DNA from 3 places in the Aerococcus sp. 150760013-2 genome. Region 1 is predicted to be linked to each of the others. Evidence: predicted binding sites of a transcription regulator. Region 1 holds the regulator's gene; each other region holds the start of a gene.
The links. Region 1 encodes LexA, which represses DNA repair genes until DNA is damaged. Its sites were predicted from a motif close to CNAACANNTGTTNG; they were not measured.

Region 1 (11,128 bases):
GGTAACTTTCCATGCTGAAATTGGTTCCTTACAGGAAAAAATGGCCCGTACTGGTCAAATCGCCAAATATCTAGCCGAAAAATGGTCTGGTCAGTTAGCTGACGTCCAAACCGGAGACATCACTCGTACTGGTGAGATCTACAAGTTCGATTTAATGACCGGTATTGTGGATGAATTCTCAGAATTACAAGGGATTATGGGTGAAAAATATGCCTTAGCCTTTGGTGAAGCACCTGCAGTTGCTACTGCTATTCGCGAACACTACATGCCAATTTCTGCTGAAGGTGAATTACCTGCTAGCCAATTGGGTAAATTGTTTGCTGTGTCAGATAAACTAGATTCAGTGATTTCATTCTTTAATATTGACCGAATTCCTTCTGGTTCAAACGATCCGTTTGCTTTACGTCGACAAACATCAGGAATTGTGCGTATTCTAATCGAAAATGAGTTAACTTTTGACTGGAAAACTGATATCATTAGTATCTTGCAGACTGTTTATGGAATTGAAGACCAAGAGCGCCTAGTTGAATTACAAACGGCTTTAAGCCAATTTGTAAATGACCGCTTGAAAGCTATCTTAAATGACCAAGAAATTCGTTATGATATTGCGGATGCTGTTTTGCAAAGCCGTTCAGCGGATATCTTAAGAAAACTAGCGGCAAGTAAAGTCTTACAAGCAGCTAGTGAAAAAGCGTCATTTAAAGAAACGCTTGAAGCATGGAACCGTATTTTGAACTTGGGTGCGAAAGCCCGTGAATTAAATGTCCAAGATGTTACAATAGAAGAAAGTCGTTTTGAATCTGATTCAGAAGCTGCATTATTCAATGCCGCCAAAGGCTTAGAGATGACAAATGACATGCAGGACAACTATAATCAACTTGAGGCTTTAACACCAGTTATCACTGAATTCTTTGATAACAACATGGTATTTGCTGAAGATCAAACAGTACAAAACAACCGGTTAGCCATCTTAAGCATGATTGCGCAAGCCATTTTAACGCTTGCTGATACAAGCCGTATTAACACGAAATAAAAGCAAAAATAAAAGAAATTGAAAGGAGGGGTAACATATGTCAACATTTTTTGATTATGCCAAGATCTGGGTAAAAGCAGGTAAGGGTGGCGACGGTATGGTTGCCTTTTTACGAGAAAAATATCGTCCAGACGGAGGTCCAGCTGGAGGAGATGGCGGTCGCGGAGGCGACATCATCTTCAAAGTTGACGAAGGGTTAAGAACCTTGATGGATTTCCGTTACAACCGACACTTTAAGGCGAAACCAGGTGAAAATGGGATGCCAAAAGGTATGTACGGTCGTGGTGCAGAGGATATGTATGTCGCTGTACCCCCTGGAACTGTTGTCAAAAACTTTGACACTGGTCAAATTATTGGTGATTTAGTGGAGAACGGTGAAGAGCTCATCGTTGCACATGGTGGTCGTGGTGGCCGTGGGAACATGAAATTTGCGACCCACAACAACCCGGCACCAGAAATCGCTGAAAATGGTGAACCAGGTGATGAAATTACCCTACAACTAGAATTGAAATTGATCGCGGATGCTGGATTAGTCGGTTTCCCATCAGTTGGTAAATCAACCTTACTATCTGTTGTTACAGCGGCAACACCTAAAATTGGTGATTACCACTTTACAACAATTACACCGAACTTGGGTGTGGTAAATACCCGTTCACATGAATCTTTTGTATTAGCCGATTTACCAGGGTTAATCGAAGGGGCTGCTGACGGTATTGGTTTAGGGTTCCAATTCTTACGCCACGTTGAGCGTACTAAGGTGATTTTACATGTAATTGATATGGGTGGTTCTGAAAACCGCGACCCATTTGACGACTATGTAGCTATCAACAAAGAATTAGATAATTATGATGATAATTTGATGTCTAGACCAACGATTATCGTAGCCAATAAAATGGACATTCCTGAAGCAGAATTATATATTGAAGAATTCAAGGAAAAACTTGCAAGTTATTTTGCAGAGAACTATCCAGACTTAGAATTGCCAGAAATTTTCCCAATTTCAGCTTATACTAGAGAAGGCTTAGATCCTTTAATGGACCATACGGCTGAATTGATCCGTTTAGAAGAAGAGCGCATTGCTGAAGAAGGTAAACAAGCGTCTACTGAAACAGTGGTTTATGAAATTCCTGAAGACGAAGAGCCACCATTCTATGTAGGCCGTGAATCTGATGGTACCTTCTACCTATACGGTGACAAGATTGAGAAAACATTCAAGATGGCGAACTTGGAATATGATGAGTCGGCATTACGATTTGCTCGTCAGTTGAAGAATATGGGTGTTGATAAAGCCTTGGCTGCACGTGGTGCGAAACAAGGGGATATTATCCGTATTTTAGATTACGAGTTTGAATTCCAAGAATAGTAGGTGCGACAAAAGTCGTTTAGAATTGACGGGCCGGATCAAAAGCCGAACAATTACTATAAAAGTAATTGGCGTATTTTGGGAAGCAGCGGATAATTCTGACTTTGGGCGCCTGATATCATGAGGATTGTTGGTGGGAGGGTGACACTTCAGTCTCAAACCCATCGAAAGACGAGCGCACATTGAACAGGGAGACTTGGATTTAATGTGCGCTCTTGATTTTTTACGAATATATATAATAGAAATGAGCGAAAAAAAGTGGAGATAACTTTTTTGGGAACAGGTGCTGGCGTTCCGAGTAGAAGTCGTAATGTGACAAGCATCATGTTAAAATTATTAGACGAAAGTAATGAAATGTGGATGTTTGATTGTGGGGAAGCAACGCAACATCAAATTATGAAAACCACATTGAAACCGCGTAAAGTTACTAAAATTTTTATCACGCATTTACACGGAGATCACATTTTTGGCTTGCCAGGATTCTTATCTTCAAGAAGCCATCAAGGCGGGGAAGCTCCGGTGACCATTTATGGACCTAAAGGGATTAAAGCTTATATTGATAACTTTCTTAAAGTTACCCGTACGACCTTAGGATATGATCTAATCATTCAGGAGTTAGCCGATGAAGGAATGGTCTTTCAAAATGACCAATACCAGGTCATCTATAAGACTTTAGACCACGCCGTTCAGTCTTATGGCTTTAGAGTCATTGAGGCAGACCAAGTAGGGGAGTTGTTGATTGATAAGGCTAGGGAAGCGGGCGTACCAAATGGGCCTTTACTAGGTCAATTAAAACAAGGTAAGTCCATTACTTTAGAAGACGGTACCCAGTTAGATGGTCGTGACTTTATTGGACCTGACAAAAAGGGCCATATTGTAACCGTCCTAGGTGATACCCGTTATAACCCAAATGCGGTAGCTCTTGCTAAAGATGCGGACTTTTTAGTGCATGAAGCGACCTTTGCTGCTGGCGAGGAACGAATGGCACGTAATTACTACCATTCAACCGCTAAACAAGCTGGTCAGGTGGCTAAGGAAGCCAATGTCAAGAAATTATTACTAACCCATATCTCAGCTAGATATGTAGGAAAAGCCTCACAACAACTGGAGGCAGATGCCAAAAAAGTGTTTGTCAATAGCCAAATTGTAAAAGATTTTGATTCAATCAGTCTCGGATAAGTAGCCACATTTATAGGAGTGATGAAAATGTCTCAAACATACACAGTCATTACAGGTGCATCTTCTGGAATCGGTCAAGCTTTTGCTTATAAAATGGCCAGCGAAGGTAGAAATATCATCATCAACGGTCGGAATAAAAAGCGGTTGGACGAAACAAAGAAACAGGCCAAAGAATTAGGTGCTGGACAAGTTTTAGCTTATACAGCCGACTTAGTGACTGGTGATGAAGCTGAGAAATTCGCCCAATATTGCTTTGACAAAGGACAAATCGAAAATTTTGTCCATTGTTTAGGCTTCGGTGATTTTTCAACAATTAGTGACCAAGCTTATACGCAAATCGCAAAACTGACCCATACAAATTTATTATTAACCATGTTTCTTTCAAAACGCTTTGCTGCTGGGATGTTACACCAAGATACGAAAGCCAATAACATCACCTTAATTGCGTCAGTTGCTGGCTTAATTCAAACGCCTAAATCAGCTGTCTACGCAGCCAGTAAAGCGGGCGTTCATGCCTTTGCTAACGGCTTAAGACAAGATTTATGGTCAACCAAGATTAAAGTGACTTGTATCTTGCCTGGTCCAGTTGACACTGCCTTCTTTGATATCGCGGATAAAGATGGGTCATACTTTAAAAATGTCCAATCTTTTGCCACCACACCAGAGATTGTTGCTGACAAAATGGCAACCGCGATTGAACGTGGCAAGTTTGAGGTAGTCGTGCCATTTTACTACGACATTATGAACCGTCTAATGAGATTGGCGCCAAGCCTAGCCTATCGCTTGATTCATATGAGCTATGAAAAAGGCCAATTTAGAGACTAATTTTCTACGAAACTTAGAAATGAGGACAAATTTTGTTGCAATCAGTTTATGAATGGATAGAACCTGAATACTTAGGCAATGCAGATGATACAGCTGCAGCCTTTATCCAGCAGCTAGCTGAAGACCTATCCTTACCAAAGATGGTCGTACAGGTCATTTATGATAAGGGCTACCAAACACCTGAAGCGATTCAAGCTTTTATCGCTAAAGAACCCGTATTTCATGATCCATTCTTATTAAAAGATATGGAAAAGGCCGTTTCAAGACTACAACAAGCGGTTGAAGATTATGAAGAGATTTTAATCTACGGGGATTATGACGCAGATGGGATCACTTCAACGACTATTTTGTATGAAACCCTAGAAATGCTTGGGGCCAATGTATCCTTCTACTTACCTAACCGGTTTGAAGATGGGTACGGACCAAACAAGGATGTCTATGCTTATTACATCAAGAAAGGGACCCAACTAATCCTGACTTGTGATAATGGGGTAGCAGGACACGAAGCCGTAGCTTACGCCAAAGACCAAGATGTTGACGTGATTATCACGGACCACCATGAAATTGGAGACAGCTTGCCGGATGCCTATGCCATCGTCCATCCACGCCACCCAGAAGGCCAATATCCTTTTGGTGATTTAGCAGGTGCTGGAGTCGCCTTGAAATTGGCTACAGCCTTACTTGGTGAAACGCCAAGTGATTTACTGGATGTTGCCGCTATTGGCACTGTTGCTGACTTGGTATCATTAACTGACGAAAACCGAGTTATTGTGGCATCTGGTTTAGACCAAATGAAGCATACCGAGCGGTTAGGCTTACAGATGTTCCTTGAAAAAGAAAGCATCCAGCCAGACCAAATCGATGAGCAAACGATTGGTTTTATTCTGGGACCAAGATTAAATGCTTTAGGTCGTTTAGGCGATCCAAACCCTGGTGTGCGGTTCTTAACCTCTTTTGATGACCAAGAAGTTGGTGAACTGGTTGAGTTACTGGACTCAGAAAATAACGCCCGTAAAGCCATCGTTGATGAGATGGTGACTGAAGCGGAAGCTTTAGTTGACGGTGAAAGTCAATTACCGCAAATGATTATCTTGGGCCAAGAAGGTTGGCATGAAGGAGTCCTTGGAATTGTAGCCAGCCGTTTGGTTGAAAAATACCACCGACCAACCATTCTACTAAGTAAGAATACTGAAAATGGCAGCTATAAAGGCTCTGGCCGTTCGATAGAAGGGATTGACCTTTTCCAAGTATTACAAGCCGGTAAAGACTATGCGGACAAATTTGGTGGTCATGAAATGGCCGCCGGGATGACTGTAGCTATTGACCAGTTTGAAGCTTGGAAAACAGCCTTATTAGATCGTATGGCTGAATTTTCAGCGGTATATACTCAGCAAACACCGCTGAAAATTGATGGGATCATCGGGATTACAGATATCACTCTTGAAAATATCAAAGCCCTTGACCCAATTAAACCCTTTGGTACCGATAATCAACAGCCCTTGTTTTTAATAAAGGACGTCCAATTATCACAAATCCAATTGATTGGGAAGGACAAAAATACTTTAAAACTGACAGTAGCAGATGCAGATGTCAAAACAAGTATGATTGCTTTTAAATCTGGTGCCTTAGCCAAACAATTAGTAGCGAACGAACCAATCGATGTGGTGGTTACCTTGTCCATCAACGCATGGAACGGAAACCAATCACCGCAAGCTCAAATCAAGGATATTCGCCAGTCTAGTAAAAGTATTTTTGACTTGCGAAATATGCGTGAGCGTGATCAAATCATGTCAATTGAAAATGCCACTTATGTCTTTGAAAATGCGCCGTTTTTCAAGGCTTATAAAGACGAAATCCCTTTCACAAGTGAAGCCATCATGACCAGTGAGATTGATCAAATACTTGAAAAAGGATCAGCATTTGCTAGTAAGAATAGCTTAGTTATTTTTGATATTCCAAAGGACTTATCAGCAATTAAAAACCTGATAAACCAGGCGGCAATTGATAATATTTATATCTATGCTTATTCTGCGGTCAATGCCTACATGGTTGGAAAGCCAACCCGGCAAGAATTCGGCCAATTATATAAATACTTACAAGGCCACGGAACAGTTCCACTGGCGGGTAAGGAACAGGCATTGGCAGACTTCTTCAAAATTTCTAAAGTGAAACTTGATTTAATGGTGAAAGTCTTAGAAGAAGCGGAATTGGTTAAATGGCATAATACTGATTTAGTGACCTTACCGGTAAATGAAAAGGTAGACTTATTGGCTACTCAAACCATGGCCGATTGGGAAACCCAAATCAATAATGAACGACTCTTACGGTATAATGATGTTACGATGATTAAAGATTATTTCTATTCAGGAGGAAAATAATGGATTTTAAACAATATGTTGCAGACGTACAGGACTTCCCAGAGAAAGATATTTTATTTAGAGATATCACGCCTTTGATGGGGAATGGTCCAGCCTTCCACGAAGCAATTAATGAAATCGTGGAATTTGCACGTGAGAAAGATGTAGATGTGGTTGTTGGACCAGAAGCCCGCGGATTTATCGTTGGTTGTCCAGTTGCTTATGCATTAAATATTGGCTTCGTTCCCGCACGTAAAAAAGGTAAATTGCCTCGTGAAATCGAGTCAATCGATTACGGTTTGGAGTACGGTCAATCAACCCTACAAATCCATAAAGATGCGATTAAACCAGGCGATAAAGTCTTAATTGCAGATGACTTATTGGCAACTGGTGGTACCATCGAAGCTTGTGTATCATTAATTGAAAAATTAGGTGGCGAAGTTGTCGGTGCAGCCTTCTTAGTAGAATTAGATGAATTCAAAGCCAGAGAAAAAATCGCTGGTACTGACGTATTCTCATTGATGCACTACTAGTATGAAGTAGTAAAATAACAGAAAACATGACCAAATCCCTATAGGGCGAAATTTGGTCATGTTTTTTTGCATAAATAATAGCATATTGGTCGAGCAATCATTATTAGGCGGTAATATTCAATTCAGGTACAGCTCATAAGACGGGAAGGCCATGACATATTGATCACCATCACAAGTTACTGTTAATTGACCACTAAGTGTATCAAAAGATACTTGAATCGATATAGTTCATGATGACGAAAGCTGTCGCAGGTCCACGAAGGTCAATTTACCGTCGAGGGTAAACCAACGTAAATGGTAGTTGCCAGCTTCTTTAACCGCGAAGGCTGTTTCTGACAGGATATTTTCCTTTGTGATGTTAATTATCAAGTTTTCTGGTAACCACTTTTCTAAAATACAGAAGCAGGATTAGCTTCAAGTAATTGTTCTACAAATGCATCGACGATATATTGCTTCATATACTTTACGCCTGCAATATGGAATATCTCTTGCGATTAATTTAGTGGATATTTCAAAAATGTAAATAGGTGATTGTCGTATAGGCATCGACATGGTTAATTTGAGTGAAAAAAAACCATGATGATCATCGGATAATGGATGCCACCATGGTATAAGGAATTAATAAGTATGTTCTCTAAATAAACTGATTACGCGTCCTAAAATTTGTACGTCTGGTAAAATAATAGGCTCTAAGCTATGGTTTTCTGGTTGTAGGCGAATATACCCATCCTCTTTAAAGAATCGTTTACAAGTAGCTTCACCTTCGTCTGTCATGGCGATTACAATATCACCATTTTGGGCAGACAATTCTTGACGAACGATAACGAAGTCTCCGTCTAAAATACCTGCTTCAATCATTGAATCACCACGGATTTTCAGCATAAATAGGGATTCTGATTGGTTTTTCAAAGTAGGCGGAATAGGGAAATAATCTTCAATATCTTCAACGGCAGTAATTGGTTGACCGGCAGTTACCGTACCAATCATTGGGATACCTTGACTAGATACACCTAGTAATTCCAAGCCTTTTTCTGTGATTTCCATAGCACGCGGTTTAGTCGCATTCCGAAGTAGATAACCTTGCTTTTCTAATTGAGAAAGGTGGCCATGGACTGTAGAAGTTGAAGATAGGTTCACGGCTTCACAGATTTCCCTTACTGTTGGGGGGAACCCTTGACTTTGAATGTTTGAATAGATACATTTTAGAATTTGTAGATGACGTTCTTTCATTAGCTGTACTCCTTTTTTGTGGGTTATGAGTTCTAACTATTCACGTTTTATTTATAATCAGTATAGCACATACGTTCGGTCAATACAAACGTACATTCGATGAATGTGAAAATACTGACCAATATTCCTCTGATAGCCTAGTGTTTGGTATAATAGAGGGCATAATCATACACGTAATAAGATAAAAGAGGTGTCAAACATGGGAAATAAGGGTTTCTTATTTATTTTTAACCAAGCTGCTGGGAAAAAGAAGAAGGCCGATATAAATGCATTGGTATTAGACCGGGCTTCAAAAGCAGGATTGAATAAAGACGATATCTTTTTAGTGTATTCGACATCAAAGGCGTCTAGCCAATTTTTGATTGACCGTTTTTCAGAAAAATATCGAGATGGGGTAGTTGTTGCCTGTGGTGGCGATGGAACTGTCCATTCAATCGGGAATTTGATGATAAATACTGCGCTTACTTTTGCTATCTTGCCCTTAGGTACTGGGAATGACTTATATACGGGCTTATATGGCAACCGTTCGGTTAAAGACCAGATTGACCATATTTTTAAGGGTAAAACGAGCGAAACGGATGCCATTTATATTCCTGAATTAGACTTATATGCTATGAATATTTTGAGTGTTGGCGCCGATGCGAATGTTGTTTTTCAAGCCAATGACTTTAAAGAAAAGCATAAATTCTTGCAAAAATACGCCTACATGGCTTCAATTCCAAAGGCCTTACAAGCAGGTACGGCATTCGATATTCGCCTAACAGCCAGAAAAGAAGGGGCAGAGTTGATGCTGATGGATGGGCCATATATTCTTGCCGCATTGTGCAATGGGGTTATGTATGGTGGAGGTTTTCAGATCAACCCTGATGGTCAAGTGAATGACGGCCTTCTAGAATTGGTTTATGTACAAACTATGCCTAAGCATAAAATATTGGCTGTCTTATACAAGTTTTTCGCTGGAAAGCACGAAGATTTGGCAGAGCTAGATAATGTAATATGTGATGAAGTAGTTTATGCCAGTAAGGATGGCAGCCCGATGGTCCTGAACTGTGATGGGGAAATTTATCAATTACCAATATTTACCTGTCAGGTGAAGAAACACGCTTATAAACGGATTATTTAGAAAATATATGTAGTAAAAAGACCGACTGGTTTGATGACTACCCTTGCGAGCGAGCTAGGGGGAGCAATCTGCCAATCGGTCTTTTTGTATATTCAGTGATGAGTTTTTAATATCGACACTTAAACGATTTTTGTTGGTGTGACAAAGATCGTTTTTTGTTCAAAGTAATTCACGAATCCAGGTTTACTTCCGTTTGGTTTTTTCACGTGTTTTACTTGCGTGTAATCAACGGGCACATTATTGGATTGGCTATATTTTGAAAAGGCTGCGGCTAATTCAGCTGCTTGGATGATTTCAGCTTCACTAGGTTCATCGGTTTCTAAAATAACATGTGAACCAGGAATATCCTTGGTATGGAACCAAAAGTGGTTTTTATTGGCCTGGCGCATGGTTAATTGGTCGTTTTGTTTGTTGTTTCGACCAACTAAAATCCGGTTACCTTCCACTGTTTTATATTCACGCGGTTTAGCTGAGCCATTATTTGACCGTTTTTTCTTATCTTGTTTTTGTTTTTTAAGATAACCCTGGTCAATTAATTCATCCCGTATATCCGCCAATTCATTTGGTTCGGCGAAGTTCAATTGGGTTTGGATGGATTCTAAATACTGGATCTCAGCTTCAGCAACGACTTTTTGTTTTTCGATATGATTGATGGCATTCCGTAGTTTATTATACTTATGGTAGTATTTCTGCGCATTTTGTGACGGTGTTAAGGCAGGGTCTAAGCTAATCGTAATGGGTTGATCATTGTCGTAGTAGTTGGCTAAAGTTACTTCAGTTTGGCCTTTTTCAATTTGGTAAAGGAAGGTTGTCAATAATTCACCTTTTAACTGGAAAATGTCGGCCTTAGATGATTTCTCCATATCCTGGTTTAAATTAGCCAACCGTTTGTGTTGATGAGTCAGATTCTTCTCAACGACTTGAATAATGGCATTACCGACTTGACGGACATAATCATGCTTACTCTTCTCTGCATAATAAGCCGTTAATAGGGCGCTCAAATCGTCATAATGACTTTCTTCCCCTGAAATTGTTGTGTAAGGGAAGACTAAGAAATGTTGCTTATCATCTTGGACCACTAAGGTTGGATTTGGATTTTCAAAGTCCGCACAGAAGTCTTGAATCACTTGATAAGGTTTACGACTATCTTTTTCAATTAAGCTTGCCAATTCAATTGCTGAATCACGACCTAATCCCATAAGTTGACTCTGTAAGAATTTAGCTGTCATTAAGGACTTGTCGGATTCAAAGTTTTCGCCAACCTTAAAGGGATTAACCTGGTTTTGGATTGGGGGCAGTTGGTAAGTCGCCCCAGGTAGGATCGTTCTAAAAGTATTTTGGTACATGGGCACATGTTTGATGGCATCGATAATCTTTTTATCCTTATCTAATAAAAAGATATTTGAATGACGACCCATAATTTCAACAATCAATTGTTGCTGGCTAGCGTCGCCTAATTCATCTCGTCTAGTTAAATTGAAGAGG
Region 2 (11,128 bases), on a different contig from region 1:
GGTTCCTCAGGAATTGGTCGGACTATTGTAGAAAGGTTACTAGCGTTGAATGTAAAGGTGGCAAATCTTGATATTTCGGATAATGGACTGACACATGAAAAACTATTATTCGTACAAACAGATGTAACTTCTGCTTTAGCTGTAGAAAATGCTGTAAATGAAGTGGTGGCAACTTTTGGAACGATTGATGGTGTCGTGAATAATGCTGGTATAAACATTCCGAGACTTTTGGTAGACTCAAAAGATCCACATGGTAAATATGAACTAGATGAAAAAACGTTTGATAAGATGTTAGCTATTAATCAGAAAGGTGTATTTTTGGTTGCACAAGCGGTAGGAAGAGTACTTGTAAACAAAAATGCTGGTGTAATTATTAATATGGGTTCAGAATCTGGTTTAGAAGGTTCGGAAGGACAAAGTCCATATGCAGGAACTAAGGCAGCTGTTTATAGTTATACAAGATCATGGGCAAAAGAATTAGGTAAGCACGGTGTACGTGTTGTCGGAATTGCGCCAGGTATAATGGAAGAAACAGGTTTAAGAACGTTAGATTATGAAGAATCATTAGCTTATACTAGAAACATCACAGTTGAAAAATTAAGAGATGGCTATTCTAGTACATCTACTACGCCACTGGGTAGAAGTGGAAAACTAGAAGAAGTGGCAGATTTAGTAGCATATCTATTTTCAGATAAATCAAGTTATATTACTGGTGTGACAATTAATGTGGCTGGTGGAAAAACTAGAGGTTAGGATGATTTGAAATGGCAATTATTAATAGATGGTACCAAATTTTACAAATTATGAATAACTATCAAAGTATAAAGCAAAAAGAATTGGCTGATTTATTAGAGATTAGCCGTCAAACTTTATCCAAAAATATCTATCTATTAAATAATGAGCTAGATCAAATTGCATCAATCAGTACTGAAGATGGCGTTTATACTTTAGCTGTTTTTGATATCAATGAATATGAAAAAATACTAGCAGGAAAATTAAAAAGAGAAAGTGATTTTAACTCTACAACTAAAAGAATGGCGTATATTTTAAAACGGTTAATTGGACAAGAAGAAATAATTACGATTGATCAACTCTCGGAAGAAATGATGGTTAGTAGGGGAACAGTTTCAAATAATATATCTACGCTACGAAAAATTATATCTGATTATGAGGTAGAAATTATTGGAAAGACTAACAATGGCTTAGTAATTATTGGTGAAGAATTGGACATACGCCTAATTTATGTTAACTATGTCATGGAATATTTCCCACCTGAACTAGTAAATGATTCTTTTAAGAATTTGTTATCTTCCTATTGTCATAAGAATGATATCCCAGCCCATATCACGAGATTGTTAACGAGTGTAATAGAAGTAAGTATCTTAAGAGTTAGAAATAAACAGTTGCTCAAATCTATCAATCCTTATTATGAGAATTTTATAAAAAACACAGAATTTTTTGAATACATATATTACCTAATTGAAGAAAATTTTGAAATATCTTTGAGTGCAACTGAGATGGACTTTATTGTTTACCCGCTTAATGTGTTTAACCAAGGTAGCGGGATTAAAAAAGTTTATAACATGAACAAGACTAGACATTTATTTAATCAAATAATTGAAAAAGTAGAGCAAGTATTTTCAATATCTATATCTAAGGACCAGTTTTTCGACATCATGCGATATCACTTAACCCATCTCACTAACAGGTTAGTTATGCAGCTGGATATGAACGATTTATTTTTTGAAGAAGTTGCAGAGAGATATCCTTCCTCATATGCGATTGCTGAGGAAACATCAAGAACAATTGCAGATGTAGTAGGTAGAGATGTTCCTAAAGCTGAAATTAATTATTTAACCCTATATTTTGAAATGGAACTTAGTGGAAACGGTGTACCAAATAAGCGACATATAGCAGTGATTTGTCATACGGGGATGGGAACGGCCTTGATCATTAAAAACCAGCTACAAAAAGTAATCGGACATGATGTTCATGTAACAGCATACTCACAGCAAGAAGTTTCCGATGAAACGTTGGATAAATATTTTGCTATATTTACAACAATACCATTAAGAACAAGAAATACTAAGGTGCCTGTTATACAGATGAATTCTATAGTGAATGATTCATTTGTTAAAGAACAGTGGAGAAAGATTGAGAAAAACTCTCTAATTTCTGATAAAAAGTTGGAACTTGTTATATCTAAAATCTCTGCCAATTCAAATTATCTAGATCTTATTAACCAAATGTCCGAGGAATTGATTGAAGCAAACTTGGTGGATGATAATTTTAAGGACAGTATTTTAGAAAGAGAAAATATGAAATCTACTATTTTTGATCCTACAATTGGCATGCCTCACGCCTTGAATTTCAAAAATAGAAAGATAGTTTTAAATTTTGGGAAATACGATAAGGATACAAATGATATTCCAAAATTTGTCTTTCTTTTAGCAATTCCCAATAATGCAGATGAAGAAATTAATAATTTACTTTTGGATGTTTACGATTTTATTTTCAGGATCAGTAGTGATTCGAATTTGATTAAGAAATTATCTGATGTTGATTCCGAAGACAATTTACGGCAAAGAATAATGGAGGACTAAATTTTATGGACAACATACTGATCGTAGGCCTAATAATGTTTTGTGCGTTTGTACTACAGACGATATTTGGATACATACAAATTCGAAATTTCAACAAAATATATCAAAATATTAGAAGCAGAGGAAAAGTGGCAATAGGACGTAAGTCTGGAAAAGTTCGAGCAGGTACTATTGTTTTCTTTGGTATCAACGATGATGGTCAAATTTTTGATGCTTATTTAATGCAGGGAGTAACTGTATTATCTAAATTTAAACAAATAGACCAGTATGTCGGTCAAAATCTACATTTTATTGATAAACATCATCCTTTAGTCCAAAAAGAAAACAAACTCACTCAGTTTGCAATGGAAAATGCACGGGATTTATTCGTATTAGTGGATGCAGGTAAATACCATGAACCAGAGACTACTGGTCAAGTAGATAGAATGATGTATATGATGAATGTTTACAAATCAAAATTAGTTAGTAAATTGAACGGGAGGATATAAGAATGAATTATATAGTTAAATTTGCAGAAAGTTTCATGAACCTATTTCAATCAGGAGCAGATACCTTTATTGGCATGATGACTTCAATTGTACCGCTGGTATTAATGTTAATGGTAGCGATGAATGCAATTGTTAACTTCTTAGGTGAAGAGAGAGTGGAAAAACTAGCTGAAGTATCCGCTAAAAATCCAGTAACACGCTACTTAGTATTACCATTTGTTTCAGCTTTCATGTTAGGAAATCCAATGTCGATGACTATGGGACGATTCCTACCTGAATTTTATAAACCAAGTTATATCGCATCACAGATGCAATTTTGCCATACTAGCAATGGTGTATTCCCTCATATAAATCCGGGAGAACTATTTGTATGGTTGGGGATCGCACAAGGGGTAATTGATTTAGGATTAAATGAGATGGACTTAGCAGTACGTTACTTATTAGTTGGGTTAGTCATGAATTTCATTGGTGGATGGTCAACTGACTTTATTACTGAGCGACTATGTAAATCTCAAGGTATACAGTTGAGTAAAGATGCTAAAACGGTAGTGTAAAGGGAGGAATTCATTATGACAACATACAAAAGTATTAAAGTTTCAAAAGGCAGTGGTGGCTTTGGTGGACCACTTGTTATTACACCGACAGAGCAGAAGCACAAGTTCATTTATGTAGTTGGTGGTGGAGAACGACCTGCTATCGTCGATAAAATTGAAGAATTAACAGGTATGGAAGCTGTTAATGGATTTAAGACATCTATTCCAGATGACGAAATTGCTTTAGCAATTATTGATTGTGGTGGGACTTTGCGCTGTGGTATTTACCCTAAAAAGGGTATACCAACAATAAATGTCCTTCCAACTGGTAAAGCTGGCCCCTTAGCACAGTATATTACTGAAGATATTTATGTTTCAAAAGTAAGTAATAGCCAAATTGAATTATATCAAGAAAGTGAAGAAGGACAGCCACTTGTATCAGAGGAAACTGCATCGCCTCATAATAAAGATGAAAAGAAACCTACATATGATACTAGTAAAAAAATGACCCAACAAGGCGGTAGTGGTATTATTGGGAAAATAGGTTTAGCTGTTGGTAGCTTTATGGCTACAATTAACCAATCTGCTCGTGAAGCAGTGCAAACCATGTTGACTACTGTGATTCCATTTATGGCATTCGTATCTTTAATTATTGGGTTAATTCAAGGTTCGGGAGTAGGTAAAATCATCGCGAACTTTATGGCACCTTTAGCTGGTAATGTATTTGGCTTGATTGTTATTGGTTTCATCTGTTCAGTTCCGTTTTTATCACCTTTATTAGGACCTGGAGCCGTAGTATCTCAAGTAATTGGTGCATTAATTGGGGTTGAAATCGGTAAAGGTAATATTCCACCTCAATTAGCTTTACCAGCATTATTTGCGATTAACACACAAAATGGTTGTGACTTCATTCCAGTTGCATTGGGGTTAGCTGAAGCAGATTCAGAAACGGTAGAAGTAGGTGTACCTGCAGTACTATACTCTAGATTTATTAATGGTGTTCCCCGTGTTGTAGTGGCTTGGTTAGCAAGCTTCGGATTATATAAATAGAAAGGAAAATTAAATTGAGTATTTATCAAACTAAAATTTTAAATATTGGTCCAGAAGCCGAAATATTTAAAGAAGAGAAAATGATGATTTTATTTGGAGATGATGCGCCAGCGGACCTAGCAGATTATTGCTATGGAATTGAAAAGGCTAATCTTTCCGAAGAAATTCAAGTAGGACAATATGTTGTAATCGAAGGTCATGAGTTCCAAATAACGGCTGTTGGTAATGTTGTGAATAAAAATTTACAAGAATTGGGCCATATTACGATTAAGTTTGATGGAGCGGTATCGCCTGAGTTGGCAGGAACATTATATGTGGAAGATAAGCCTATTCCAAATGTTGAAAACGGTTCAGAAATCTCAATAGTGTAATTGTCTGAAAGGATGTATAGCTTGAAGAATATATTTTTTGATATGGACGGCGTTATTACAGACTCCGAATACACATATTTAAATTCCAAAACGGAGATTCTTAAAGAAGCAGGATTTGATAAAGACATATCTTATCAATATCAATTTATGGGAACCACTTACGAATATATGTGGCAAACTATGAAAGATGAACTTGGACTACCTTTGAGTATTGATAAATATATTAAATTGATGAATCACAAAAGAAAACTCATGATTCAAAATGATGGTGTGAAGGCCATTCTAGGGGCACAAGATTTTATAAAAAAATTATCAGATGCGGGGTTTCAAATGGCTGTAGCTTCTTCTTCACCTAAAAAAGATATCAACCATGTGATGTCCAGTTTAGATTTAAATGATCATTTTAAATACCTGGTAAGTGGAGAAGAAGTTGAAAATTCTAAACCAGCACCGGATGTATTCTTACTTGCAGCAGACTTACTAAACAGTAAACCAGAAGATTGTGTAGTGATTGAAGACACGAAAAATGGTGTGTTAGCTGGAAAAGCTGCTGGTATGTACACAATTGGGTTCAACAATCCTGATTATCCTGATCAGGACCTGTCAGCTGCAGATCAAATCGTAACTAGTTTTAAACAAATTCCTATCGATCAGTTCAGATGATTTTAAGGAGAAGCAAATGAGATTAATTATTGATTCGGCAAATATTGAAAAAATACAAGAGTACGTTAAATACCTTCCTGTTGAAGGGGTTACTACTAATCCTAGTATATTAAAAAAAGAAGGAAAAATTGATTTTGCGCAGCATATCAAACAGATTAGAGAAATCATAGGAACCGACAAATCTATGCATGTTCAAACAATTGCCAGTGATTATGAAGGGATTTTAAAAGATGCTGAGACAATTCAAAGATTAATCGGGGAAGATACATATATTAAAATCCCAGCGAATAAGGACGGACTCGCAGCGATTAAGACTTTGAAAGCACAAGGGGTTAAGATAACGGCTACTGCCATTTATAATGAAATTCAGGCAATTCTAGCAACTGAATTAAATGCTGATTTTTTAGCGCCATATGTGAATCGGATGTCAAATTTAAATACTGATCCTTACCAAGCTATTAGTAATATTTATGAAAATATCAAAAGAACTGATAGTGAAACTAAAATTCTGGCAGCCAGTTTTAAGAACGTTGATCAAGTTCTAAAGGCAAATTTAGCAGGTGCAGAATTCGTCACAGTTGGCACGGATGTTGTTGATGCATTTTTAGCTGATGCTAATATTAATCATGCTGTGACTCAATTTAATAATGACTGGAACGACATACATAATAAATTTGAAATTTAGAGAGTAAAATCCTCGGTGCTAATGCTCCAATATTAGTTCCGAGGATTTTTTCCACAACAAAAAAGGATGCGATAAACGCATCCTCTAAAAAGTTAATTTTATAAAAGAGCTCCGTTATGTGCCGTGATGAGATCTATCTGTATTGAACCCGCATTGATATACAGGTGGGAACCACATATCTACTTCAACAGTCCTCGTGATGAGGCGTTATATCCATAAACCTTGGCAGTTCCCTAGATAGCTAATTGTTCGGTCAACACATGTAAAGAAATCGCGAACACTACAGAGGAATTCTTCTTATAAATATCATACAATCTTTTGAGGGAAATTTCAAGTTTTAGGGCCTGAAAAAGCCGACAATTACTATAAATTTAATATTTATAAGTGATTATTTACCTTCACGTTTACGGCGGTTTTCAGCTAAAGCCCGCTCATAATTCCCAGTGTCTCCTGCTTCGTAATACCGTCTACCAACTAGGGTATCTGGCAGGTATTGTTGGGCTACCCAGTGGTTAGGGTAGGCATGTGGAAACTTGTATTCATTGCCGTGACCTAATTTTTCAGCGCCTTTATAATGCGCATCTTTTAGGTGTTTTGGAATGATACCAGATTTACCAGCCCGCACGTCAGCAAGGGCGGCATCAATTCCTTGAATGGCCGAATTGGATTTAGGCGATAGGGCTAAATCGATAATGGCATTGGCTAAAGGAATCCGAGCTTCTGGTAGGCCTAATTGGTTGGCCGCTTGAACTGCAGCTACCGTTCGTTCAGTTGCTTGTGGGTTGGCTAAACCAATATCTTCGTAGGCTATGACTAATAATCGCCGACATAAAATAGTTAATTCACCGGCTTCAATTAAGCGTGCTGCGTATAAGAGGGCAGCGTCCACGTCGCTTCCGCGGATAGATTTTTGAAAGGCTGAAATGACATCATAATGCATGTCTCCATCCGCGTCGTGGGAGAATGATTTCATCTGCATGCTTTCTTCCGCGATATCCAAAGTAATATGGATACGGCCATCCGCATTTTCATCTGTTGATTTAACGCTTAGTTCTAGGGCATTTAAGGCCGACCGCAAGTCACCAAAGGCTGCATGGGCAAAGTGATCGATAGCATTGTCATCAATGTCAACTGGAAAACTGCCTAATCCGCGGTCACTATCGGTTAAGGCCCGTTCTAAACCAGTTTTAATATCTGCTTCATCCAGTGGTTCTAATTGAAAGATTTGGGCCCGAGACCGGATGGCTGGACTAGTGTTAATAAAGGGATTTTCAGTTGTGGCCCCAATTAAAGTAATCAAGCCTGATTCCAAATGGGGTAGTAGAAAGTCTTGTTTTGTTTTATCTAGTCGGTGAATCTCGTCTAGCAATAAGACGATACCGCCAGAAAATTTAGCTTCCTCAACGACCGCTTGTAAGTCCTTCTTGCTATCTGTTGCGGCATTTAACTTTCTAAAGGCATATTTCGTTGACCCAGCGATGGCTGAGGCAATAGACGTTTTCCCAATGCCCGGCGGTCCATATAGGATCATGGATGATAATTGCATGGCTTTTACCATTCGGAAAATGATTTTGCCTTCTCCAACCAGATGTTGTTGGCCGACAACTTCTTCGACTGACCGCGGTCGCATGCGAAAGGCTAAGGGATTGTTTTGTGGCATTTAACTGGCTCCTCTCTTGACTATACTCCCCTTAATTATAACATAGGTGATGCAGGTTAGCGAATATACGTTCGTTTTCCAATAAAAAGTAAGACAGAAAAATGGTCTGACAAGCACATTAATGATAAAATAAGTCGAACAACCATTGCTATACGGATGGTAGAAGAGTAGATGAGGAGTTAGATTACATATGAATTGGTTACAGTCATTCATTCAACAAGCAGAGATTCGCCACGCCTTCAAAGAGGCATCGGTAGGGATTGAACGAGAGGGTCACCGGATTACACCTGAGGGGCAGTTGGCCTTAACCCCGCACCCTAAAAAAGTGGATGGGTCAACGTCGTCATTTTATATTCAACGGGACTTTGCGGAATCTCAATTAGAATTGGTGACACCACCAGTTTATTCTGCGGACCATGTCATGGAATGGTTGCAAGCGATACATGAAGTGGCGATTGAGTCATTAACGGAAAATGAACGGATCTGGCCATACTCAATGCCACCTGCCTTGCCGGCGGATGACTTGATTGAAGTGGCAGATTTAGAAGATCCAGCTGCTGTTGACTACCGGGACTATTTAGTAGAAGTATACGGTAAAAAATTGCAGATGATTTCTGGTATTCACTATAATATGCAGATTTCACCTGCTTTCATTCAACTAGTCCATGAAGAGGCGAAAAAAGTAGACGGCAATAGCCAATCGCTAAAAGATTTCCAATCTGATTTTTACCTACGTTTATCTCGTAATTTCTTACGTTACCAGTGGATTTTAGTTTATTTATTTGGGGCGGCACCAATTGCGGATGACAGCTTTTTCCGTGTGCCATCAGATAAATTTGCACACCCAGTGCGGTCAATTCGAAACTCACGTCTAGGATATATTAATAAGAATGATGTGACCTTTACTTATGACAATCTAGAGGACTATGTGACGCAATTAGAGGCCAACGTGACTGAGGGGCGTTTAATCGCTGAGAAAGAATTTTACTCAAATGTTCGATTACGTGGTGCCAACAAAGCCCGGTCTCTACTGAATAATGGGATTAAGTACCTAGAATTTAGACTGTTAGATATTCAACCGGATGCCGCTTACGGGATTAAAGCAACTGACATTGACTTTATGAAATACTTCATCTTGTACTTAGTCTGGTCCTGTAAAGATGCCAATATGACAGATGTCCATTACGGGATTGACTTGAAGACTAAGGTTGCTGAAGAGGAAACTTTCCAAAAAACGCAAGCTATGGACGAAGGGTTATCTATTTTGCAAGACATGCAAGACATGTTAGTGGCGATTGAAGCTGATCAATCGGTTATTGAAACGACACAATTGATGGTAGACAGGATGAAAGACCCAGCATTAACGCCAGCTAGCCAAATGATGACGACTATGAAAGATGTTGATGGCTACTTAGAAGCAGGTCGCCAATTCGCGGAAGAGGTCTACGAGTCAGCCTGGGCTAAACCTTATGCTTTAGGTGGCTTTGAAGATATGGAATTATCAACCCAGATTCTAATGTTTGATGCCATCCAAGAAGGCTACCAAATGGATATTTTGGACCGGGATGACCAGATGCTCCGTCTAAAATATAAGACCCACAAGGAAATCGTGAAGAATGCTAACATTACTAGCAAAGACCCTTATATTGGTCACTATGTTATGGAGAATAAGGTAGTCACTAAGGCCTTATTAGCTGAGCACGGCATTCATGTGCCAAAAAGTTTAGAATTTAACCAATTTGGTGAAGCAATGAAAGTAGCCGCCTTATACCAAGACAAAGCTTTTGTGATTAAACCAAAATCAACCAATATGGGGATTGGGATTTCAATCTTTAAGAAAGGCGCGACGGCGGACGAATTTAAGGCAGCTTTAGATATCGCCTTTAAAGAAGACCATACAGTTTTAATCGAAGACTTTGCATTTGGCACTGAATACCGTTTTTACGTGCAAGAAGGGGAAGTCCTGTCTATTGTCAACCGTGTTGGGGCTAATGTGATTGGAGACGGTCAGTCAACAGTTGAAGAATTGGTCGCTAAAAAGAATAAAGACCCTAAACGAGGACGGGACCACCGTTCGCCACTAGAAATCATCCAATTAGGGGACATCGAAGTGAATACCTTGAAACAACAAGGCTTGACACCAACGGATGTGGTGCCTGAAGGGCAACAAGTAATTTTACGAGAGAATTCAAACATTTCAACAGGTGGAGATTCTATTGAAGTCTTAGCCGATATGCATGATTCTTATAAGGAAATTGCTGTGAAGATGGCGGCTGTTTTAGGGGTGAATATTGCCGGATTGGACCTAATGATTGAAGACATTCACCAACCAGCAAGTACAGATAACTATGCATTAATTGAAGCCAACTTTAACCCAATGATGATGATGCATATTTACCCAGCAATGGGAGAGGGGAAACGGATTACAAAAGACCTGTTAAGCTTCCTATTCCCTGAGAAAACAAAATTTACGGGAGGAAAATAATGAAAGGCATTTATTTAGATTACGCCGCAACAACGCCAGTTGACCCAGAAGTCATTGAAGTCATTACAAAAGCCATGCATGATGATTTCGGTAATGCTTCAAGTTTGTATAAGATTGGGCGTGAATCTAAGCAGAAGGTGGAGAAGGTCCGCAGACAAATTGCGCGTACCCTTAACGCTGATGCGGATGATATTATCATTACGTCTGGTGGGACCGAGTCCAATGATTCAGCCATCAACCAAACTGTTGCCAGACTTGCAAACAAAGGCAAGCATTTGATCACAACAGCTGCAGAACACTCTTCTGTCTACCAAACTATGCGTCACCTTGAAAGACAAGGATTTGACGTCACTTATCTAGACTTTGATGAAGAAGGGCATATCGACTTTGAAGAATTTAAAGCCAGCATCCGACCAGATACAATTTTAGTTTCCATTATGGCCGGCAATAACGAAGTCGGGTCCTTGCAAGACATTCATGCTATTGGCGATGTATTACATGAAAAGGATATTTTCTTCCATACAGATACTGTCCAAACATATTTGAATATTCCTTTAGACGTGGAAAGAATGCACATCGATGCCTTATCT
Region 3 (11,128 bases), on a different contig from region 1:
TAAACGGTATATAATAATAAATAAAATATAGCTTGTATCTGAGACCTAGGGTAGTTGGTTGATGTTGGGTGTAATCACGTTCCCAAAGTTGTGTGTGGAGGAAATATATGAAAAAAGTATTGATAGTGGATGATGAGCAATCGATATTAACATTATTAAAATATAGTTTAGAAAAAGAAGGCTATGAAGTTATCCAAGCAGAAGATGGCCAAGCGGGATTAGAATTGGCGATGAATCATCAATTAGACTTTATTATTCTTGACTTAATGCTACCCAAAATGGATGGGATGGACGTTTGTAAAAACTTACGCCAAAATAAGATAAACACACCTATTCTAATGTTAACTGCAAAAGATGACGAATTAGAAAAAATCATTGGGTTGGAGTTGGGTGCGGATGATTATATGACTAAACCATTTAGCCCACGTGAGGTATTAGCACGGATGAAAGCAATCTTACGCCGTGCATCATATAGTGCTCCTGAAGCTCTAATTGGTGAAGAAAATGGCATTGAAGCTAAACACAAAATTACCTTAACGAAAGATTCGGTGGGTAATTTTAAAGATGAAGATGTCGAAATCATTAAAGCAGGTGATATTGAAATCCATGTAAATGATTATGTTGTATACGTGCGCGGGGAATCGATTGAAATGACGCCTAAAGAGTTCGAGTTATTAACTTATATGGCTCGTCGTGTGAATCGTACATTATCACGTGAACAATTATTACAAAAGTTATGGCGGTTTGATTATGCCGGAGAAACGCGTATAGTTGATGTTCATGTAAGCCACTTACGTGAAAAAATCGAATTAGATACCAAAAATCCTGAGTATATTATTACAGTACGTGGCTTTGGATATAAATTTGAGGTGCCTCACTAATGCAAAAATTGATTCGAAGTATAACAACAGTGTTTGCACTGTTGTTTATTTTATATAGTGTGATATTTGCTTTCACGGTAAACCGCTTTGTTTCTGATACTGTTAACGAAGAAGTGCAAAATACGTTGGTAAATGTAGTTTCAACTATTCGACCAAGTTTCAGATCTTTAGAAGTGACTGATATAACAGACAATACGCTTGAATTCCGGTCTGTTAAACGGACTATCCAACCCATGATTAATTTAAATGATCGAATCTTAATTTATGATGCAAACGGAAACCGTGTTTACACAGTTGGAAATGAGCAATTATCAAATGATTTAGCATTTAGAAACTATGAAGATAATATGGATAATAGATTTAAACAGGAAGAAACAGAAAAGAATACGATTATTTACTCTTACTCTGAACGAATTTCGAACTCAAAAGGAGATGTACTTGGGTATATTCAAGTATTGAGAAATTTTCCTCTTAATCGTCCAGTGGAAGAAAATATTATCTTTATTGCCGTGGTAATGGCTCTTGGTGCGGTTATTTTACTTGTGGGCTTTTTTGTACACTTTAACCGCAGAATACACTTGCCTATTTTGGCCATTAATCGCCAATTAAATCATATAGCAAATAATGATTATGCGACAAAATATACACCCGTAGACATTGAAGAATTTGATGAAATTGGTGAAAATATTAATGATCTATCCAATGAGCTGGCTCTTCAAGAATTTCAAATTACAAATCAAACACAACGAATGAACAAATTGGTAGATGCCATGATGTTAGGTGTTGTGATGGTAGATAAAGACCATATTGTGCGTTTAGCTAACCCAGCTATTTATGAAATTCTAGGGCTAGAGGAGCAGATAGAAGGTCGTCGTTTTGAAGAAGTATTACAAAGTTATCGTTTGGTTCAAATGCTAAACCAAGCTTCTAAAACAAAACAGAAAATTAATGAGGAAATTTATTTATATTATCCAAGAGAAGTTATTTTGGATGTGAATATTATTCATTTAAGCTATGAAGAAATGGATGCTTACTTTGATACTGAAACCAATGAAGAACTAACAAATCCAAATGATTCAGAACAAATTATTCTTTTAATCTATGATATTACTAGTATTCGTCATTTGGAAAAAGTTCGTAGCGATTTTATTTCTAACGCATCTCATGAGCTTAAAACACCAGTCACTGCCTTACAAGGATTTACTGAGACATTATTAGATGGGGCCATTGAAGATCACGATACAGCAGTGGAATTCGTTAAAATTATGCAAAAAGAGAGTAATCGCCTCGGTTCTTTAATTAAGGATATTTTAGATCTGGCTAAAATTGAACAGGATCAAATACAACATACTAGTGAATTGTTAGAGGCGGACGAGCTTTTAGAAGACGTATTTCAACACCTAAGTGGGCGGGCAAAAGATAAGCATATTGATTTAGTTAAAGATGATAACTCCCAACTAGATGTTTCTTTTAGAGGAGATCGGGGTAGGATTTTACAGGTACTTACCAACCTAATTCATAATGCCATTATTTATAATAATCCTTATGGGTTTGTTAAGGTATCCATTTCTGAAGAGGAAAATATGATTCAATTTAAAATTTCAGATAATGGTATCGGCATACCACAAGAGGACCTTCCACGAATATTTGAACGATTCTACCGGGTAAGTAAAGACCGGTCAACTGCATCTGGTGGTACAGGGCTAGGTTTATCCATCGTTCGTAATATACTAGAACATATGGGTGGTAGGATTGAAGTAGATAGTGTATTTGGAAGGGGAACAAGTTTTACGGTCTATATTCCTAAGATAGAACCGCTAGAATTAGATGAAGAAGATGAAATTGAAGAAGAATAAACGAATAGTAAATTTAGCCGATGAGGGAAGATAAATGAGAATTTACCAATGAAATTTACACAAACTTTACAATATATTTACATAACTGGCGGTAATTTACATTTTATCCACTTAGATATTTACAATCATCTTATATAATAACCTTGTAATCGTTTGGAATATGGTTATATGGATTAAGAAAAAGAAAAGGTGGAAAGTATAAATGACTTTTAGCAAGCTTTCAAAATTAGTTTTAGCGTTAGGTGCTTCAGCTGCTTTAGCTGCATGTGGAAACAGTGACTCTAGTAATGACTCAACGGATACTAGTTCTGATTCGACAACAGAAGCGGCAGCAATTACTGGTCCTATTTCAGTAATTTCTCGTGAAGAAGGTTCTGGAACGCGTGATGCCTTTGTAGAGGCTACAGGTGTTATGGCTGATGATATTGATAACACTACTGCTGCAGCTACCATCATGAATGGTACAGACCAAGTAATTACTGCTGTTGCTGATGATCCAAATGCAATCGGATATATTTCTTTAGGTTCATTAAACGATACAGTCACTGCTGTTTCTGTTGATGGTGTTGAAGCTACAGAAGAAAACGTTGCATCAGGTGATTACGCCATTTCTCGTCCATTTAACATCGTATATCAAGGCGAATTAGAAGGTGTAGTAGCTGACTTCCACGATTTCATTTTCTCTGAAGAAGGGCAAGCAATCGTCTTAGATGAAGGTTTTGTACAAGCTAAAGCTGATGCGGAAGCTTATGCAGGTGACGGCTCTCAATCAGGATCTATCACCATTGTTGGTTCTACTTCAGTTTCTCCAGTAATGGAAAAATTAGCGGAAGCTTATGAAGAATTAAACTCAGGTGTTCAAATTAATATTACCTCTAATGGTTCATCTGCAGGCGTTAAGGCTGCTACTGATGGAACTGCAGACTTGGGTATGGCTTCTCGTGCATTAGCGGACGATGAAACTGATGTAACTGCAGAAGCAATTGCTGTTGATGGTGTTGCGGTAATCGTTAACCCTGAGAATGGCGTTTCTGACTTAAGCTTAGCTACAGTCGCAAGTATTTTTACTGGCGAAACTACTGACTGGGAAGGCACTGCTCAATAATTCTGACTAGTTAAGTAACAACTAAGGGTTTATCTTATTAGAGTTGCTACTCCTATATAGTAGCAACTCCTTTTATATTTTGAGGGTATATTAAATTATTCAGAGGTCGAATAACCAATTGTGAATTTATGGGTTTTTAAAACCGGATAGATACGTTATAATTTCCCTTGGACACATTTTTATAGTGAATTTGAATTTAATAAGGAGAACATATGAAACAAAATAATATGTTGGAAACAGTAATGAAGTACGTTTTCATGTTAGCTGCTTTCACTTCAATTCTTGCCTTGTTAGCAATTTGTTACTTTATATTTGCAAGAGGATTACCTTTTATGGCTGATTATGGCTTTGGTCAATTCTTATTTGGTAGCAAATGGCAACCATCTCAAGAAATTTTTGGGTTAGCACCAATGTTAATAGGTTCACTATACGTAACCTTAATCGCATTCGTGTTGGGCGTACCAACAGGTGTATTTACTGCGATGTTTATGGCATTTTATTGCCCTCCCAAATTACATAAAGTTTTGAAACCAGCGATGAACTTAATGTCTGGTATTCCTTCTATTGTATTTGGTTATTTCGGTTTACAAGTATTGGTTCCAGGAATTCGAACTTTTTCAAGATCTTTAGGAATTGCATCAAATGGTATGAGTATCATGACAGCGGGTATTGTTTTAGCAATTATGATTTTACCTACTATTATTACCATGTCTGAGTCTTCGTTACGTGCTGTACCAAAAACTTACTATAATGCGTCAGTTGGATTAGGAGCTGATCATGATAGAACTTCTTATGTTATCATGATGCCGGCTGCTAGATCAGGGATCTTTTCTTCTATCATCTTAGGTATTGGTCGAGCTGTTGGTGAAACAATGGCAGTTATCATGGTTGCAGGGAACCAAGCAATTTTCCCACGAGGCTTATTCCAAGGTGCACGTACAATGACTGCTAATATCATCTTAGAGATGGCTTATGCAACTGGTACCCACCAAAGCGCCTTAATTGCAACAGGTGCGGTGTTATTTGTTATTATTTTGATTATCAATGGTATCTTCGCGTATGTTAAGAGAACGGGGGTAAATAACTAATGTCTAAAGTACTACGTGGATTTACATATTTCTTTGCAGCAGTTACATTTGCTGCCTTAGTATGGATCATCGGTTACGTATTAGTTTCAGGTGTCCCTCACTTAACAGCTGACTTATTCTCATGGAAGTACTCAACAGATAACGTTTCAATGATGCCTTCAATTATCACAACAATCTACGTAATTGGGGGCTCATTACTTCTTGCTATTCCATTTGGTGTATTTGCTGGTTTCTACCTAGTAGAGTATGCTGGTAAAAATAACAAATGGGTTGAAGGTATCCGTATTGCGACTGATACCTTAACAGGTGTGCCGTCTATCGTATTTGGTTTATTCGGTATGCTAGCCTTTGTATCTGCAGCAGGATTCCAATATTCATTAATTTCAGGTATTCTTACTTCAGCAATTATGGTATTACCATTGATTATCCGTAATACTGAAGAAGCCTTAATGTCAGTTAAAGACAATTTACGTCAAGCAAGTTTCGGTTTAGGTGCGGGTAAATTACGTACTATCTTTAGAATCGTATTGCCAATCGCTATGCCAGGTATCTTGTCAGGTATCATCCTTGCTATCGGACGTATCGTTGGTGAGACAGCAGCCTTGATGTATACATTAGGTACATCAACATCACTACCTAATTCAATCTTCTCTTCTGGTCGTACATTGGCTCTCCATATGTATGTATTATCAAGTGAAGGTTTGCACCGTGATCAAGCGAATGCTACTGGTGTAATACTATTATTAGTTGTATTAGTAATCAACGGCTTATCTACATGGTTATCACAACGATTTACAAAAGGAGGACAAAATTAATCATGGTTGAAAACAACAATCTTAAAATTAAAATGCAAGCAGAAAACATGGACCTTTACTATGGTAACTTTAAAGCCTTAGAAGGTATTAACATGCCAATTTATGAAAAACAAGTAACAGCATTAATTGGTCCTTCTGGATCAGGTAAATCTACTTTCTTAAAAACATTAAATCGTATGAATGACCTTGTTGAAGGTTGTCGTATTGAAGGTAAAATTACATTAGACGGTAAAAGTATCTTTGACCGTGACATGAACTTAAATACGTTACGTAAAAATGTTGGTATGGTTTTCCAACAACCAAACCCATTCCCAATGTCAATCTATGACAATGTTGCTTACGGACCGCGCACTCATGGTATCCGTGACAAGAATGAATTAGATGAAATTGTTGAAACTTCATTACGCGGTGCTGCAATCTGGGATGAGGTAAAAGATGACTTAAACAAAAACGGTATGGCTATTTCTGGGGGGCAACAACAACGTGTTTGTATCGCGCGTGCCTTAGCAGTTAAACCTGACGTATTATTAATGGATGAGCCAACTTCAGCATTAGACCCAATTTCAACGCTAAAAGTTGAAGAGTTAGTACAACAATTACGTGACGACTACACCATCGCAATTGTTACCCATAACATGCAACAGGCTGCGCGTGTTTCTGACTACACAGGATTCTTCTACGCAGACCCAGAAACTGGTCCAGGTAGATCTCACATTATTGAATTTGGTGAAACAGACCAAATCTTTAACAACCCAACCAATACACAAACAGCAGATTATGTTGCTGGACGTTTTGGTTAATCCATATTCCAAACCAATAACCTTTTCAAGCCACTGGCATTTGTCGGTGGTTTTTCTTTATGCGCAAATCAGGTAGCTAGTGGAGGGTAGGGGCTTTTCGGTGAGGATTGGTTCGGTACAAACAGAATATTTTTGCTGATGTACTAAGGTGAATATTATGCAACGAACATACGTTTGTGTTAAAATAGAAGAGTATTTGAGACAAATTATTCGCAACAAATGCGAACTATGTCATAATAGATGAATAGATATAAGTGATAAGGTATAATCATTGATTGCTGAACTTTAAACGAGGTTTAGTAATGAGGTATAACAATAAGGAGTGGCATGATTGAGAGATTTAATTAAAGTAAGGGGCGCTCGTTCCCATAATCTAAAAAATATTGATATTGATATTCCCCGCGATCAAATGGTCGTTGTAACTGGTTTATCAGGATCTGGGAAAAGTACTTTAGCCTTCGATACCTTATATGCAGAAGGACAAAGACGTTATGTAGAAAGTTTATCGGCCTTTGCACGTCAATTCTTGGGTAATACAGAGAAACCAGATGTAGATTCTATTGAAGGGTTAAGTCCAGCTATCTCAATCGACCAGAAGACTACCTCAAGAAACCCACGTTCAACAGTAGGAACGATTACTGAGGTGAACGATTATCTTCGTTTATTATATGCTCGGGTTGGCCAACCAATCTGCCCAAATGATGGGACAGAAATTACGAGTGAATCTTTAGACCAAATGTTAGACCGGATTTTAAGTTTGCCTGAACGGACTAAAGTGCAAATTCTATCTCCAGTTGTTTATGGTAAAAAAGGTCAACATAAAAAAATCATCGACGGTATCCGTAAACAAGGATATGTCCGTGTGCGTATTGATGGCGAAATCTATGACATCGATGATGTACCTGAATTAGATAAGAATAAAAAACATCAAATTGATATTGTGATAGACCGTTTAGTGATTAAAGAAGATATTAGAGGGCGTTTAGCTGACTCTTTAGAAGCGGCTCTTAGATTAGCTGATGGCTATGCAGTCTGTGATTTGATTGATGGTGACGAAATTCTCTTTTCAGAGCATTATTCATGCCCCCACTGTGGATTTACAGTAGGTGAATTAGAACCCCGTCTATTCTCATTTAATGCGCCTTATGGAGCATGTGAGGAGTGTACTGGTTTAGGTTCAAAAATTGAAGCTGATCCTAATTTAATTGTGCCAGATAAAAATAAAACATTAAAAGAAGGGGCTATCGTACCTTGGGATTCAAAAGGTTCTGCTTTCTACCCAACCATGTTGGAACAAGCAGCTACTGCCTTTGAGGTGCCAATGGATGTACCTTTTAAAGAACTTACACAAGAACAACAAGACCTGATTTTATATGGGTCTGGCGAAGAAGAATTCCATTTCTATTATCAAAATGAATTCGGATCTGTTCAAGATAAAATGCGGGTATTTGAAGGGGTTATTCCAAATGTCCGTCGTCGTTACCAATCTAGTCAATCTAAGGCTATGCGAGAAGCTATGGGTCAATATATGACCGAATTAGAATGTCCTGTATGTCATGGTAAACGTTTAAATCGTCAAGCCTTGTCAGTAAAAATTGGTGGTCAAGATATTGCTGAAGTAACCCATAAAGCGATTGTGGATACCATTGAATTTTTCGAGGGGTTAGATTTATCTGAACAAAATACGACGATTGCTCAACCGATCATGCGTGAAATTGCCTCACGGTTAAACTTCCTAGAAGAAGTGGGCTTAAACTACCTAACTTTAGACCGATCTGCAGGTACTTTATCAGGTGGGGAAGCGCAACGTATTCGTCTAGCTACTCAAATTGGATCAAACCTTTCTGGAATCATGTATGTCTTGGATGAACCTTCGATTGGATTACACCAAAGAGACAATGACCGTCTGATTAAATCATTGAAACGTATGCGTGATTTAGGTAACACCTTGATTGTCGTTGAACATGATGAAGAAACCATGCGTGAAGCAGATTATCTAATTGACATGGGACCTGGTGCTGGTGAATATGGTGGCGAAATTGTGGCTGCAGGTACACCAGATGAAGTGGCAAATAATAAAGACTCTATCACAGGGCAATACCTAAAAGGTGCCCGTAAAATTGATTTGCCAGAAAAAAGACGTAAAGAGGATAGAGGGGCTATTCATATTAAGGGCGCTAGTGAAAACAACTTGAAAAATGTTGATGTGGATATTCCAATTGGCCGCCTAAATGTGATTTCAGGTGTTTCTGGATCAGGTAAATCCTCATTAGTTAATGAGGTCATGAAAAAGTATCTGATACGTGAACTAAATAGAGCAAAGATGCCTCATGGTAAAGTAGATGAAATTTCTGGCTATGAATCATTAGATAAGGTTATTGATATTGACCAAAGTCCAATCGGGCGTACGCCACGCTCTAACCCGGCAACATACACATCTGTGTTTGATGATATTCGTGATCTTTTTGCACAAACCAATGAGGCTAAACTACGTGGTTATGGAAAAGGGCGTTTCTCATTTAATGTTAAAGGTGGCCGTTGTGAAGCATGTAAAGGTGATGGTATTTTAAAAGTTGAAATGCATTTCCTACCTGATGTATATGTACCTTGTGAAGTGTGTCATGGAACCCGTTATAATTCAGAAACCTTACAGGTAAAATATAAAGGTAAAAATATTGCAGAAGTTTTAGACATGCGTATTGAAGAAGCTTTAGAATTCTTTGCGGCAGTGCCAAAAATTCGTCGTAAATTACAAGCAATTATGGATGTAGGTCTTGGTTATGTCACATTAGGTCAACCAGCGCCAACCCTATCAGGTGGGGAAGCCCAACGGATGAAATTGGCCTCTGAGTTACAACGTGTAGCAACTGGTAACACCTTATATGTTTTAGATGAACCAACTACTGGTCTACATACAGAAGATATCAAGCGATTAATTGGTGTTTTACAACGTTTAGTAGATGCTGGTAACACCATTGTCGTGATTGAGCACAATTTAGATGTGATTAAAACTGCAGACTATATCGTGGATATTGGCCCGGAAGGTGGTGCTCAAGGTGGTAAAATCGTAGCTTCTGGTACCCCTGAAGAGGTTGCTAAAGTGAAAGGCTCATACACAGGTAAATACTTAAAACCATTGTTGAAAAAATAGAATAAAATAGAAAAACACTATGTTGACGATAAATATTACATTCATCTTGAAACATAGTGTTTTTTCTTTAAAATGAAAGATTATGAGAAGGAAGTGGGATAGTAGTGAAAATTGTACATACAGCGGATTGGCATATTGGAAAAGTGGTCAATAACCACTCTCTAATAGAAGACCAACGTACCATATTAAGCGACTGGCTAGCACAAACTGTCGCTTTAAAGCCTGATTTGGTGATTATGGTAGGCGATTTATATGACCGGACTTTACCTAGTGGTGAAACGGTTCAGTTAGTCAATGAAACGCTAACGAAAATGTCACAAGAACTAGCTTGTCCCATTTGTATTATCGCTGGAAACCATGATTCAGGTGAACGAGTAGGTTATGCTGCAGGTTTACTGTCAGGACAAGGCTTACACATGGCTGGTGTCCCTAGTACCGAGATTCGAAAGGTTGAAGTTGGTGACGCAGATGTGTATCTATTACCATTTAGCGATCATCTAACAATTAAACGTCTATATCCTGAAGAAACTATCCATAGTATTGAGGATGCCACTAAGGTACAGGTAGCGCGAATTAAAGACAAATGGGATCCTAGTCGGGTCAATATCATCCTTTACCATGGTTATGTAACTGCTGGGGCCATTGAAGGGGCAGGGGAAGACTTAGAAAAATCCGATTCAGAACGTCCCTTGTCCATTGGTACCAGTGAATATGTACCCCATACCATCTTTGATGGTTTTGATTATGTGGCGCTTGGTCATTTACACGGACCGCAACAAGTAGGTAGTCCGCGAATTCGCTATTCAGGTTCGCCCTTGAAGTTTTCTAAGTCAGAAGTTCATCATCATAAGGCCTTTTTAGAGATCGACTTGGATAAAAAGGCGGACACCATTGAAGTTGTGAAGCATGAATTAAAGCCTAATAAGGATATGCGGATTATGCGCGGTCAATTTGAAGATTTGTTACAAGGGCAATCAGATGACTATATTTTCTTTGAACTAACGGACGCCTATGCTCAGCATGAAGCCATGAATCGCTTGAAGAAACGGTACCCAAATGCCATGAGCTTAGAGTATGTAGCTTTAGAAAATAGACAGCGACAAGACTTGAAATCCAAACGTCACGAAGTGCAAGCAACACCTGTATGGGACCAGTTTGCTCAGTTTTATCAAAATAATACGGACCAAGAATTATCAGCCTTCCAAGCGGAAATTGTCCGTGATATTTTCCAATCAACCTTAAAGGAGGATAAGGCATAGTGAGACCTATTAAACTTGAATTGCAGGCTTTTGGCCCTTATAAAGAAAAAACGAGCCTAGACTTTACAGACTTAGGTGATCAGAACTTATTCTTGATTTCAGGGTCCACTGGTGCTGGTAAAACGACCATTTTTGATGCCATTGTTTACGCCTTATACGGAAAGACTTCTGGT

Region 2: a site for LexA is predicted at 8,114-8,127, ahead of ACUW85_RS04955 (replication-associated recombination protein A). Genes of this name have one in related genera too.
Region 3: a site for LexA is predicted at 6,709-6,722, ahead of uvrA (excinuclease ABC subunit UvrA). Genes of this name have one in related genera too.

What each region holds. Positions count from the first base shown of each region.
Region 1 covers NZ_JBSEYI010000001.1:42,446-53,573, forward strand. Annotated here, with positions in the region: gene glyS (glycine--tRNA ligase subunit beta) at 1-1,033, shown strand, start outside; gene obgE (GTPase ObgE) at 1,071-2,396, shown strand; gene rnz (ribonuclease Z) at 2,655-3,575, shown strand; gene ACUW85_RS00235 (SDR family NAD(P)-dependent oxidoreductase) at 3,603-4,400, shown strand; gene recJ (single-stranded-DNA-specific exonuclease RecJ) at 4,433-6,778, shown strand; gene ACUW85_RS00245 (adenine phosphoribosyltransferase) at 6,778-7,290, shown strand; gene lexA (transcriptional repressor LexA) at 7,909-8,520, opposite strand; gene ACUW85_RS00255 (diacylglycerol/lipid kinase family protein) at 8,720-9,643, shown strand; gene ACUW85_RS00260 (NFACT RNA binding domain-containing protein) at 9,763-11,128, opposite strand, start outside.
Region 2 covers NZ_JBSEYI010000007.1:53,891-65,018, reverse strand. Annotated here, with positions in the region: gene ACUW85_RS05000 (SDR family oxidoreductase) at 1-753, shown strand, start outside; gene ACUW85_RS04995 (BglG family transcription antiterminator) at 765-2,603, shown strand; gene ACUW85_RS04990 (transcriptional regulator GutM) at 2,609-3,091, shown strand; gene srlA (PTS glucitol/sorbitol transporter subunit IIC) at 3,094-3,645, shown strand; gene srlE (PTS glucitol/sorbitol transporter subunit IIB) at 3,661-4,674, shown strand; gene ACUW85_RS04975 (PTS glucitol/sorbitol transporter subunit IIA) at 4,689-5,045, shown strand; gene ACUW85_RS04970 (HAD family hydrolase) at 5,058-5,708, shown strand; gene ACUW85_RS04965 (fructose-6-phosphate aldolase) at 5,725-6,393, shown strand; RNA gene ssrS (6S RNA) at 6,498-6,685, opposite strand; gene ACUW85_RS04955 (replication-associated recombination protein A) at 6,782-8,053, opposite strand; gene gshAB (bifunctional glutamate--cysteine ligase GshA/glutathione synthetase GshB) at 8,244-10,538, shown strand; gene ACUW85_RS04945 (cysteine desulfurase family protein) at 10,538-11,128, shown strand, end outside.
Region 3 covers NZ_JBSEYI010000014.1:12,763-23,890, forward strand. Annotated here, with positions in the region: gene ACUW85_RS08135 (response regulator transcription factor) at 108-881, shown strand; gene pnpS (two-component system histidine kinase PnpS) at 881-2,737, shown strand; gene ACUW85_RS08145 (substrate-binding domain-containing protein) at 2,940-3,842, shown strand; gene pstC (phosphate ABC transporter permease subunit PstC) at 4,055-4,930, shown strand; gene pstA (phosphate ABC transporter permease PstA) at 4,930-5,745, shown strand; gene pstB (phosphate ABC transporter ATP-binding protein PstB) at 5,778-6,545, shown strand; gene uvrA (excinuclease ABC subunit UvrA) at 6,877-9,696, shown strand; gene ACUW85_RS08170 (exonuclease SbcCD subunit D) at 9,801-10,955, shown strand; gene ACUW85_RS08175 (AAA family ATPase) at 10,955-11,128, shown strand, end outside.